DNA from 3 places in the Aeribacillus sp. FSL M8-0235 genome. Region 2 is predicted to be linked to each of the others. Evidence: predicted binding sites of a transcription regulator. Region 2 holds the regulator's gene; each other region holds the start of a gene.

What was found. Region 2 encodes CtsR, which represses protease genes until heat stress. Its sites were predicted from a motif close to ATGGTCAATAAAGGTCAAACA; they were not measured.
Region 1: the regulator CtsR is predicted to act here: its motif matches at 1,959-1,979, upstream of NSQ71_RS07040 (ATP-dependent Clp protease ATP-binding subunit).
Region 3: the regulator CtsR is predicted to act here: its motif matches at 1,626-1,646, upstream of clpB (ATP-dependent chaperone ClpB).

The regions. Positions count from the first base shown of each region.
Region 1 is NZ_JBBOBW010000001.1:1,444,920-1,449,147, reverse strand. It holds gene NSQ71_RS07050 (metallophosphoesterase family protein) at 49-786, opposite strand; gene NSQ71_RS07045 (YkvI family membrane protein) at 819-1,853, opposite strand; gene NSQ71_RS07040 (ATP-dependent Clp protease ATP-binding subunit) at 2,097-4,217, shown strand.
Region 2 is NZ_JBBOBW010000001.1:106,410-110,637, reverse strand. It holds gene NSQ71_RS00570 (protein arginine kinase) at 1-1,082, opposite strand, end outside; gene NSQ71_RS00565 (UvrB/UvrC motif-containing protein) at 1,084-1,632, opposite strand; gene NSQ71_RS00560 (CtsR family transcriptional regulator) at 1,647-2,108, opposite strand; gene NSQ71_RS00555 (MgtC/SapB family protein) at 2,350-3,024, opposite strand; partial or broken gene NSQ71_RS00550 (transposase) at 3,635-4,228, shown strand, end outside.
Region 3 is NZ_JBBOBW010000001.1:1,100,216-1,104,443, forward strand. It holds gene NSQ71_RS05460 (carbamoyl phosphate synthase large subunit) at 1-96, shown strand, start outside; gene argF (ornithine carbamoyltransferase) at 93-1,013, shown strand; gene NSQ71_RS05470 (YjzC family protein) at 1,372-1,551, shown strand; gene clpB (ATP-dependent chaperone ClpB) at 1,661-4,228, shown strand, end outside.

The DNA.
Region 1 (4,228 bases), 1.3 Mb from region 2:
ATGAAGGCGCTAATTTTTGCCTACAATAATTTTACTTTTATCTCCGCATCATGCCTTTTCCAAGCCTCTATAGCGCGAGGTCGTTAATTCCTGAATATACTCTTTTAGTTCCGGCATTTCTTTTTTTCTAGCTAATTGAATGGCAAGGTCAATATCATATGGAACACGTATGTGCTGAATCGAAAAAGGAGCCCTTTTCTCCGAGTTGAACATGCCTTCCAAAATGCAGTAGGATGCTTCGGGCAGGTCCAGCGGATTACCGACACTGCCTGCATTGAAAAGCGTTTTGCCGGATAAATGCTGTATAAAGGCATTATGAACATCACCGTATCCGACAACATCCGGCTCCTTCGTTCCCAAACCGGTTTCAACGCTGTTTTCAAACATGGACAATCTTTTTTCAATCGAATCCCAAGGCTGTACCCTTATCCAGACGCTGAAAGGGGATGCATGAAAAAGCCGCAGCCGGCGGCCGCTCATATAAAAATCAATGGAAAACGGGAGGCTACGCAAATATTCTATGTCTTCTTGCGACAACTGATTTTGATGCCAGCGAACGACATCGTTTACATCTTCCCTTGTAATCAGCTCGTCCCAGTTTCCTTTTAAAACAAAATCGCAGGAGCTGCGGACGATATCGATCGCTTCTTTTGATTCAGGTCCTTTTCCGACAAGATCTCCTAAACAAAAAATTCGATCTACATTTCGCAAGCTTATATCTTTCAATACAGACGACAACGCTGGAATATTCCCATGTATATCAGAAATGACCGCGATTTTATCCAAATAAACTCCTCCTTCATTTCCCTACTATTTTATCATGATTTGTTATCGTCTGGAATTTTTTTGAACATTAATAATATGAAAAAGGCAATGCTCATATACCCGAACAGCGGATAAAGCGTGGAAATGAGCTTTCCGTATCCTATCAGGCTGACTAAATAACATAATAATAGGATGAAAATGACACCAGCGATTTTTGCCAAAGGCTTTTCCGATGATAATTGACGTTCCAAACCATACAGATTGCCGATCAACGATGAAAATATTTCTCCAAAAATAACAAGGATGTATATGTAATAAAAGCCTGAAAACAGCTGCTTGACAATTTCAGCCATTGGGATTTCAAAAAGCCCGGCGTCCGGCAAATGCAGAAGGGAGAAATAGCTAGAAAATAAAATGAAGCTTAATCCGAGACCGCCTACAACTCCGCCCAATTTAATGGCGCTTTCATCCTTTATTGCGTTTGCGAGCGGAACAAGTACAGCCTGAGCAAGAGAGAGATTAAAAGAAACATATAAAAAGCTTGATTTGACTGGTTGAAACACTCCATCCAACGATAAATCGATAAAATCACCCCTTATGATGGCTTCAATGGAGATGATCAGGCTAAACAAAATAAAAAGCGGAACAACCATTAGATTGACGGAAGACAGCCCTTTGACTCCAAACGAAATCACAGCAATGGAAAGCACAATCGTTAAAAAAATTCCAAATTGCTTTGAAAGCGACAGTTGCTCTTCAAAAATCGCCCCCGCCCCCGACAGCATGACCGATGTGATGCCAATCAGCATCATAAACATCAAGCCGTTGACTACATAAGCTGACAACGTCCCAAACAAAAATTGGTTCAACTGCAAATACGAAGATGCATTAATGCGTCTTCCGATCAACATCATTTTCGTTCCCAGCCAAACAAATAAAACGGCAGAACAAATAATTCCAACAATTCCTCCAGCGCCGTATTTTGAAAAAAACTCAACGATCTCTTTTCCCGTTGCAAACCCTGCACCGATGACAGTGCCGATATAGACAGAAGCTATTTGAAGTGCCAATACCCATTTATTGCTCATGTTTCACCCACCTTACTTTATCAACAATATATGGACAAGAAGGGAAAAAAAGACGAAAAAAATTTGTAAAAAAGACTTGAAAGTCAAAAAAGGTCAAAGTATAATAAAGTCAGAAAAGGTCAAACAGTGAATCTAACTATTGAATGATTGAGATTGTTTCTTTGATTCCAAAAGGTCAAAGAAAGTCAAAGAAGTTTCTTCTTTTGGTCAAAGTTAATCAAAGTCAAAAAGGAGGAATGTTATATGTTGTGTGAAAATTGCCAAGCAAGAAAAGCCAATGTTTTATTAAATGTACAAATCAATCACAACAAACAAGAAATGCGTCTCTGTCAAGAATGCTATCAACAATATAAACAAAAAATCCCAAGTGGTTTTTACGGATTCAGCGGTTTCGATGAATTATTTCAATCATTTATGCCAAACTCTTTTGAGAGCTTTGACCAAGCTGTTCAAGCACAACCGAAATCAGGGGGCGGAAAACAGAACGGCTTCCTCGATCAATTCGGCCGAAATTTAACGGATGCTGCAAAAGCTGGGTTGATTGATCCTGTCATCGGCCGCGATGATGAGGTAAGACGAGTGATTGAAATTTTAAATCGACGCAACAAAAATAACCCGGTTTTAATCGGAGAACCAGGCGTAGGGAAAACAGCTATTGTGGAAGGACTAGCCTTAAAAATTTCTCAAGGAGACGTTCCGCAAAAATTAAAAAATAAAGAAGTTTATTTGCTGGATGTTTCATCACTTGTCGCCAACACGGGAATTCGCGGACAATTTGAACAGCGGATGAAGCAGCTAATTCAAGAATTGCAAGCCCGAAAAAACATCATCCTGTTTATCGATGAAATTCATCTTTTAGTCGGCGCCGGTTCTGCGGAAGGTTCTATGGATGCCGGCAACATATTAAAGCCAGCGCTCGCCCGCGGTGAGCTTCAAGTTGTCGGAGCAACAACTCTAAAAGAATACCGGCAAATCGAAAAAGATGCAGCCCTTGAACGACGCTTCCAGCCGGTTATTGTGAAAGAACCTTCCATTGAAGAAGCGATCAGCATTTTAAAAGGAATTCAAGAAAAATATGAACAATACCATCAAGTCAAATATTCAGAAGATGCGATTAAAGCTTGCGTCACACTATCTCATCGATATATTCAAGACCGCTTTTTGCCTGACAAAGCCATCGATTTAATGGATGAAGCTGGTTCAAGATTAAACTTAAAAGCCGAGCCGGCTAATGAAGCAGACATCCACGAGCGGCTTAAACAAATTGCCCATGAAAAAGAAAAAGCGCTAAAGGAAGAACGATACGAACTTGCAGCTAAGCTTCGCGACGAAGAAGCTGCCCTTGAAAAGCAGCTTGAACAAGGAAAGGACAAACAGCAAGCAATCGTTCAAGTAGAAGACATTCAAAAAATCATCGAAGAAAAAACCGGCATACCAGTCGGCAAGCTGCAAGAGGATGAGCAAGCAAAAATGAAACATTTAGAAGAAAACTTGGCGAAAAAAATTATCGGCCAAGAGGATGCTGTCCGGAAAGTGGCAAAAGCCATTCGCCGCAGCCGCGCTGGATTGAAAGCAAAAAACCGACCGATCGGATCCTTCCTGTTCGTCGGCCCGACTGGCGTTGGAAAAACGGAATTGTCGAAAACATTAGCTTCGGAGCTGTTCGGTTCAAAAGATGCCATGATTCGCTTGGATATGAGTGAATATATGGAAAAACATTCTGTTTCAAAATTAATCGGCTCGCCTCCAGGCTATGTCGGACATGAAGAAGCAGGACAATTAACGGAAAAGGTTCGTCGCAACCCTTACTGCATTATCCTGCTGGATGAAATTGAAAAAGCTCATCCAGATGTACAGCACATTTTCTTGCAAATATTAGAAGACGGACGCTTGACAGACAGCCAAGGCCGCACCGTCAGCTTCAAAGATACGGTCATTATTATGACCTCTAACGCTGGAGCAGGTGCAAAACAAGTTCACGTCGGTTTTAACAGCACGGTGGAAAAAGAATCAAGCATCCTTGAATCTCTCGGTTCATTCTTTAAGCCTGAATTTTTAAACCGTTTCGATGCCATTATCGAATTTAAACCGCTTGATAAAGAAGATTATTTGAAAATAGTTGATTTGATGCTTGAAGAAGTTCGGAACACGTTGAAAGAACAAAACATTTCATTGGACGTAACAGAAAAAGCAAAAGAAAAATTGGTAGAAATCGGCTATCATCCATCGTTCGGCGCTCGTCCGCTTCGCCGCGTCATTCAAGAACATATTGAAGACAAAATTGCAGACATCCTGTTAGACGGTGAAGTGCACAATCATTTAATCGCCGACGTAGAAAATGAAGAAATTGTTATTCGTTCATAACAGCTGCCCTA
Region 2 (4,228 bases):
TCATCATCCTCCCTTTGCTTCCTTTCTAATTGAAGCCTTTCACGAATTAATGTTGCCCTGCGAATATCCCGTTCATTCGGCCGTAGAACTCCTCCTGAATATTGTTGCAGAAATCCGGGCTGAATTAAAATCATAAGCTCATTTAAAACACTGCGTGGAACATTTTGAATAATTCCTAGGTCAATTCCTAAGCGCACATCTGATAAACATTGAATTGCTTCTTTCGATGGAATAATCCTGCTGTATTTGAGAGTGCCGTAGGAACGATATACACGGTCTTCTAGATGATGCGGATTCGTTTTATATAAAGCATCTCTTGCAGCCCGTTCTTGAGCAATTAATTGCCCGACAACACCTATTAAATCATCGACAATATCATCTTCTGATTTGCCTAGCGTAATTTGGTTCGAAATTTGGAATATATTACCTATCGCTTCACTTCCTTCTCCGTACCGACCTCTCACAACCAATCCTAATTGATTGATAGCAGGTATAATTTGGTTAATCTGCTGTGTTAAGACAAGTCCTGGAAGGTGCATCATCACGGAAGCCCGCAAGCCGGTACCGACATTTGTTGGACAGCTAGTTAAGTAGCCCCTATGTTCATCAAATGCATAATCTACTTTTTCCTCAATCCAATCGTCAAGATTCATTGCCATTTTCAACGCTTCTTTTAGCTGAAGGCCCGGGAACAAACATTGAATTCTAATATGATCCTCCTCGTTTATCATAATGCTCACTTCTTCGTTTTCAGATAAAAGGCACCCTCCAAGTGCTGATTCTTCCATTAAATAAGGACTAATCAAATGCTTCTCTACAAGTACGCGTTTTTGAATAGGCTGAAGTTCATTCATTTTCAGCAGCACGAATGTCCCTAAACCGTCAAACACTCTTTGTGAAAATGATTCTTCAAATGTATTTAAAACAGCCAAGGCTTCTTCATTCGACATAATGGTAGGGAAGCTGATATTTTCTATATTTCGCGCCAATCTGACTCGGCTGCTCAGCACAATATCGGAATCAGGTCCTTCTTGATTCATCCAAGGGCTCATGGCTGAACGAATAAATTTTTGAAAGGACATGTCATACTCCCCTTTCGTTCCGTCCATTTATCTTCGCTTCAATGGACCGAATTTCATCCCGAACTTGAGCTGCTCTTTCGAATTCCTCTTTCGCAATTAATTCTTGCAGTTCCTGTTTAAGCATTTTCAGGCGCTTTTTCAAATGAATACTTCCACCGGTCCGTTTCGGTACTTTACCGCCGTGAGTTGTATTCCCGCCATGAACACGTTTTAAAATCGGAGTAATTTGGTGATAAAATGTTTTGTAACAATGGGAGCACCCGAATTTACCAATTTTCGTAAATTGATCAAACGTCATATTACATTTCTCACATTGAATGACCTGATTTTTCTTGAAAACATTTTGCCCTTGGCTGCTAATGGCGCTGTCCATATTTAATAATCCGGACAATAAGTTGTTTATAGAAAAGCCTGGATTCATATTGAATATGAATACATCACTTTTTTCCTGTGCACATTTTTCACATATATGCACTTCAGTCTTTTCGCCGTTGATAATTTTTGTAAAGTGGAAAGTAGCGGGCCTTTCATGACATTCTTGACAAATCATCGTCCATCACATCCTCACTTATATTTTAACGAGGTGAGCATCGCCTTCATCATCCTTGCCCTCAATTCGTCTCGATCAGGCAAATCAATATATAAAACAGACCGATCAATTACGCTCAACATAATTTTCGCTTCTCTTTCTGAAATAACCTCTTCATCAGCCAATCTCAAAATAATATCCTCCGCCGACGATTGTGACAGCCTTTTACCAATGGCATTTAAAATTTGATTGATCAGCTGGATACGGTCATTGATTCGAATTTTCATAATTCGGATATAACCGCCTCCACCCCTTTTGCTTTCGACAATGTAACCCCGTTCAATTGTAAAACGAGTGTTGATCACGTAATTGATTTGCGATGGAACACATTGAAATTTATCCGCAATTTCACTTCTTTTAATTTCAACAATTTCTTTTCCGCTAGAATCTAATACATGCTTTAAATATTGCTCGATAATATCAGATATATTCCGCACCTCGAAAAACACCTCCTTCAACTTTTTGATTGGAATTGCAAAACGCTCAAGAAATGTGCAATATCCTTGAGGGATAGGAGGCAAGATGTTTACGTAATGCTTATTTCCTAAACGATAACAACTAGTCACTTGACTTTGACTATATTTGACCTTAATTATAATATAAATTTTTTTTTGTGTCATTTCAACAAAAAAGCTCACTAATAATATTGCCATTTACAATATGGAAAAAACCCGCTCTTTAAAAAACTTTTTTAACTTCTTGAAATTTCAATAATTCGTTTATGATTTCAGGCATTTCATCTTTTGGAAGGCCAATTTCAAGTAAATATGAACGCTTCGCATGTTTAGTTTCTTTTGGCTTTGACAATGTAAAATGAATTTTATAAACAGAAATATTTAATTGTTCAAGTTTCCGAGTAAATTCCACCAAATCATCTTCTGGAAGACTAACTTGTATCCATTTTTTGCTTGACTTCTCAGCAAAAAAAGCCTCCACCTTATTGAGAAAGATCAAACTCAACAATACAATCAAGGTAGAAAAAATCGCCAACGGATACATTCCTGCCCCAACAACAAGGCCAAGTCCTGCAACAACCCAAATCGAGGCTGCCGTCGTTAATCCTCTTACCGTAACCCCTCTCACTAATATCGTTCCAGCACCTAAAAAACCAATGCCGCTAATGACATAAGAAGGAATTCTTGCTGGGTCAAAACGAATATTTTCATAACGATCCATATATTCTTCAAAGCCATAAAGAGACAGCAGCATCATCATGCAGGAGCCGACACCAACTAACAAATGCGTGCGAAAGCCTGCTGGATGCCGTTTAAATTCTCGTTCAAGGCCAATAAATCCACTTAAAATGACTGCTAAAACAATGCGAATCAACATAATTTGCCATTCCTCAGGCATTATCATTCCTCCTTACCATCCAAATGACTTTTTCTGTTTTGGCCATATATGAATTTTGAAATGATACAGTATTATACTTTCCCATTATATGCGATGAACAGTGCTCAATATTCAATTGTTCTTGAGTATGAGACTAAGAATGATATGAAACAAAAAAGCACTTTTAGAGCTGGCTTTAAAATCAAACGAAGCTTTCACTGCTCATATGCTTCAAGAATGGAACAGTTTATGCTTCTGAAGTAGCGATCAATTAATTATACTCCGATTGAAGGTTTTAAAGAAAGCGAGCTTGATTGCAATAGATGCGGAGGATCTTCAGAAGAAGCGAGCTCTTAGTTGTTCGTAAATTTGTCGTTTTTGTTCGTTCTGTTTTAAGCTGTTTTGTCTGTTTGTTGTAAATTTCCATTTACAAGAGGATAAAAGAGGCTTGAGCTTCTCAAACCGCATTGCAGCGAATAATCGTTTCGTCCATACTTTTTTACATGAGCATTTTGTACATTTTTCAACCCAAGAGCCATAAGGTTTTCTAAAGCATAAAAAAGGACTTCACCCCTTATTTGTAGAATTTTGAAGTGACCAAACCACAAAAATCCACAAGGAGGAAGTCACTTTGTATATTCTACAAGAAAGTCTATTTTCCTTTGAAGAATTGCAAATTTTAGAGTCAAAAGAGAAATTACCGATCTTTTTTAGTGCTCTAGATTTGCGTCCTTATGCTAAACAATTGAAAAGTTCTTCACCCCAAGGGGCTGAAGGACATTCCAAAGAAGGGATATTAAGGGCTCTTATCGCTGCCCCATTAGAAGGTATTGATACTTTTACTTCTCTTCACAATCGATTGAAAAATGACCTGCGTTTTCGTTACCAATGTGGTTTAGATATTAGCAGGCCTGCACCATCCATCTCTACTCTTAGCCGAGTATTTTCTTCACTAACCAAAACTGGACTCGTGAAAAGAATCTTTCAAGATCTCGTCCAGTTAGCTCAAGAGGAAGGAGTAATTGATGGAAAACATCAGGCTATCGACAGTGCCGCCATTGATGCTTACGAAAAGAAGCAGCCTAAGAAGCGAAGTGAACAAACAGGCAACGCCAATTGGGGGGCAAAGTTTGATTCCTTCGGTAATAAAATTACTTGGTTTGGCTATAAGATGCATCTTTCCGTTGACACCAAAAGTGAATTACCAATGGCGATTGAAGTAACC
Region 3 (4,228 bases), 990 kb from region 2:
TCATTTCAGACATTTTTAAGTGCACTAACAGTTAGCAAATACACGCCTATTTCTTTACATGAACTGTCAGATAAAGGAGTCGAAATGAGTTTATGAGCACACTTAAAGGTCGTAACGTTTTAAAGCTGCTTGATTTTACATCAGAAGAAATTCAATATTTGCTCGAGGAAGCATTGAAATTAAAGCAAAATCCGCTATCAAACGTCCTTCATGGGAAAACGCTGGCGATGATTTTCGAAAAATCATCCACTCGAACTCGTGTCTCCTTTGAAGTAGGAATGCTGCAATTAGGGGGACATGCGCTTGCTCTTTCTTCAAAAGAGCTTCAGCTCGGGCGCGGTGAGACAATCGCTGATACAGCGAGAGTATTGTCGCGATATGTGGATGCCATTCTTCTCCGCACAACTGACCATAATCGGGTCAAAGAGCTTGCCGAATATGCAACTGTCCCTGTCATCAATGGTTTGTGCGACTTGTACCATCCTTGCCAAGCGTTAGCTGATTTATTGACAATTTATGAGCTGAAAGGCAAATTTTCAGGCGTAAAAGTCGTTTATGTTGGCGACGGCAACAATGTCGCCCACTCCCTTATGGTTGGCTGCGCAAAAGTTGGCGCTCATTTTACGATCGCAGCCCCAGAAGGCTATGAGCCAAATGAAAGCATTTTGAAACAGGCGAAAGAAATTGCTGGCGAAACGGGCGGGAAAGTCGAATTAATTCATAATCCAGACGAAGCGGTTCAGGATGCTGATATTATTTATACGGACGTTTGGGTCAGCATGGGACAGGAAGAAGAAACAGAAGCAAGAATGAAAGCATTTAAACCGTTTCAAGTAAATCAATCCTTGCTGGCAAAAGCAAAACGAGATGTAAGCTTCCTTCACTGCCTGCCGGCTGCGCGCGGTTTGGAAGTGACAGATGAAGTGATGGACGGAAGCCAATCAGCGGTATTTTTGCAGGCCGAAAACCGCCTTCATGCGCAAAAAGCAATTTTAAAAGAAATTATGGCTTAACAAGATCTTTCGTTGATAAAGCAGGATGATCTCCTGCTTTTTTCTTTTGAAACCGGGGCGAAAGGTTTTATTCTACTGCATATATATCCAGACAAAAAAGAACGACAGGTGAGACGATTTTGGGAATGATTGTAAATAATGATTCTCGCAGAAACAGTAAAAAGAGCTTTTGATCCAGCATTCGGTGCTTGAACGCTTAAACGATTTTTTCAAAAGGATGCCATATGCAGTGAGTTCGATTTTGGGCGTTGAGTAAAGTTTCGAAGTACATCACATAATGAAAATTATCAAAGGTGTTTCTGTCTATACATGAAAAATCTTCTGATAGCCAACAATAATGTCCAAGGAGGGATGATTCATGGGTCAAAATCGTCAATTCAGGCCTGGTCAAAAAGCACCTAACAACGGAATCTACATCGAAGTCGGCGAGACCGGATCGATGGTGGTCGATCCCAAAAAGGTTGAACTCAAAGCAGGAGATCGATTCCCCGAAACATCCAACCATAATCGGGTTTGGACCTATAAGCGCAAGCCGTAATATTTCGAACAACGCTAAGCCATTCTGAAAACGAATGGCTTTACTTGATTTATAAAGAAGTTATAATAAAATTAAAGGTCAAAAAAAGTCAAAATAGGGGCGTTTCGGTATGGATGTAAATCAATTCACGGAGAAGCTGCAAAATGGTCTGGTAGAAGCTCAAAAAATCGCAAAAGAACATGAACATCAAGAAGTGGATGAATTTCATATTTTACTTGCTTTTCTGCGGCAGTCTGACGGGATTTTTCCAAGAATTTTAGAAAAACTTAAATGCCCTGTACAACAAATTGAGTCAGCGATCAACGAGTATTTACAAAAAAAGCCGAAAGTATCTATTCACGGAAACGGTGAGGTAAATATTTATATTTCCCGTACTCTTTCAGAAGCTTTTGCAAAAGCGGACGAAATAAGGAAAGATTTTCAAGATGATTATTTATCAGTTGAACATATTATATTGGCATTTTCCGAATCGAGCTCAAAAGAAGTGAGAGAGCTTTTTCAGCAATATCACTTAACAAAAGCTGCCATATTGAAAGTGTTAAAGGAAATAAGGGGGAATGCTCGGGTGACATCACCTAATCCAGAAAGCACTTATGAAGTATTGGAGAAATACGGCCGTGATTTAGTTAAAGAGGTGAAAGAAGGAAAAATTGACCCTGTCATAGGCCGTGATCAAGAAATTCGGCGCGTGATCCGAATTTTATCAAGAAAAACGAAAAACAACCCGGTGTTAATCGGTGAACCAGGGGTTGGAAAAACAGCGATCGTGGAAGGATTAGCCCATCGGATTGTACGAAAAGATGTACCGGAGGGATTAAAAGATAAAACAATATTTGCTTTAGATATGAGCTCGCTCATTGCGGGAGCCAAGTTTCGCGGAGAATTTGAAGAAAGATTAAAAGCCGTTTTGCAAGAAATCAAAAAGAGCGATGGACGGATTATTTTATTTATTGATGAATTGCACACAATAGTCGGGGCCGGCAAAACAGAAGGAGCGATGGATGCCGGCAACATGTTAAAGCCGATGCTTGCGAGAGGTGAGCTGCACTGCATAGGAGCAACGACACTTGATGAACATCGCAAGTATATTGAAAAAGATCCGGCACTTGAGCGGCGTTTTCAACAGGTGCTTGTGAGCGAACCGTCTGTGGAAGACACGATTTCCATTTTACGAGGACTAAAAGAACGGTTTGAAATCCATCATGGAGTCAAAATTCATGATTCGGCGATTGTAGCTGCGAGTGAGCTCTCGCACCGCTATATTACAGAACGCTTCCTGCCTGATAAAGCGATTGATTTAATCGATGAAGCATGCGCGATGATCCGCACGGAAATAGATTCAATGCCGACAGAACTTGATGAAGTGACGAGAAGGATTATGCAGCTTGAAATTGAAGAGGCTGCATTGAAAAAAGAAACGGATGACATCAGCCGAATCAGATTGGAAGAGTTGCAAAAGGAACTTGCAAATTTAAAAGAGAAAGCAAATGAAATGAAGGCGAAATGGCAGCTTGAAGTCGAAGGTATTCAACAGCTCAGAAGCTTGAGGGAAGAGCTGGAAAAAGCACGCAGAGATTTAGCTGATGCTGAAAATGAATACGATTTAAACAAAGCGGCTGAGCTGCGCCATGGAAAAATTCCGGCGCTGGAAAAACAAATCAAACAGCTGGAAGAAGAAATGAAGCAGAAAGAGGAAAACAAGATGCTTCGCGAGGAAGTAACAGAAGAGGAAATTGCCGGTATTGTGTCAAGATGGACTGGCATTCCGGTAGCAAAGCTTGTACAAGGGGAAAGAGAAAAGCTTCTGAAGCTTGAACAAATATTAAAAGAAAGGGTCATCGGGCAAGACGATGCAGTTGAATTAGTATCGGATGCAGTTTTGCGTGCGCGGGCAGGCATAAAAGATCCGAACAGGCCGATCGGCTCCTTCCTCTTTTTAGGTCCGACAGGGGTCGGGAAAACGGAGCTGGCGAAAGCATTGGCAGAAGCGCTTTTTGACAGCGAGGACGAAATAGTCCGCATTGATATGTCGGAGTATATGGAAAAACATTCTGTCTCAAGGCTGATCGGCGCACCTCCGGGTTATGTCGGATATGAAGAAGGAGGACAGCTGACGGAAAAAGTTCGGAGACATCCGTACTCGGTTATATTACTGGACGAAATCGAAAAGGCTCACCCAGAAGTGTTTAACATATTGCTGCAAATGCTTGATGACGGCAGGGTGACCGATTCGAAAGGAAGAACAGTTGATTTTAAAAATACAGTGATCATTATGACATCCAACATCGGTTCTCAGCATTTGCTCTCCGGTTTAAATGATGAGGGGGAAATAACAGACGAAGCGAAAAAGAAAGTTCTTGATGAGCTTTCCATGCATTTCCGGCCAGAATTTTTAAACCGGATTGATGACACGATCTTGTTCAAGCCTTTAACAATGAACGAAGTAAAAGGAATAGTAGAAAAGCTTTTAAAAGAGCTTCAAGCGCGCCTATCCCATAAACAACTTACACTAAAGATTACAGATGAAGCGAAGGAATTCATTGCAAAAAGAGGATTTGATCCTGTATTTGGCGCACGGCCGCTGAAACGGTTTATTCAAAAGCATGTAGAGACAAAACTTGCGAAAGCGGTTATTGCTGGAACCGTTCATGATCGTGACCAAGTTCTGTTAGAGGTA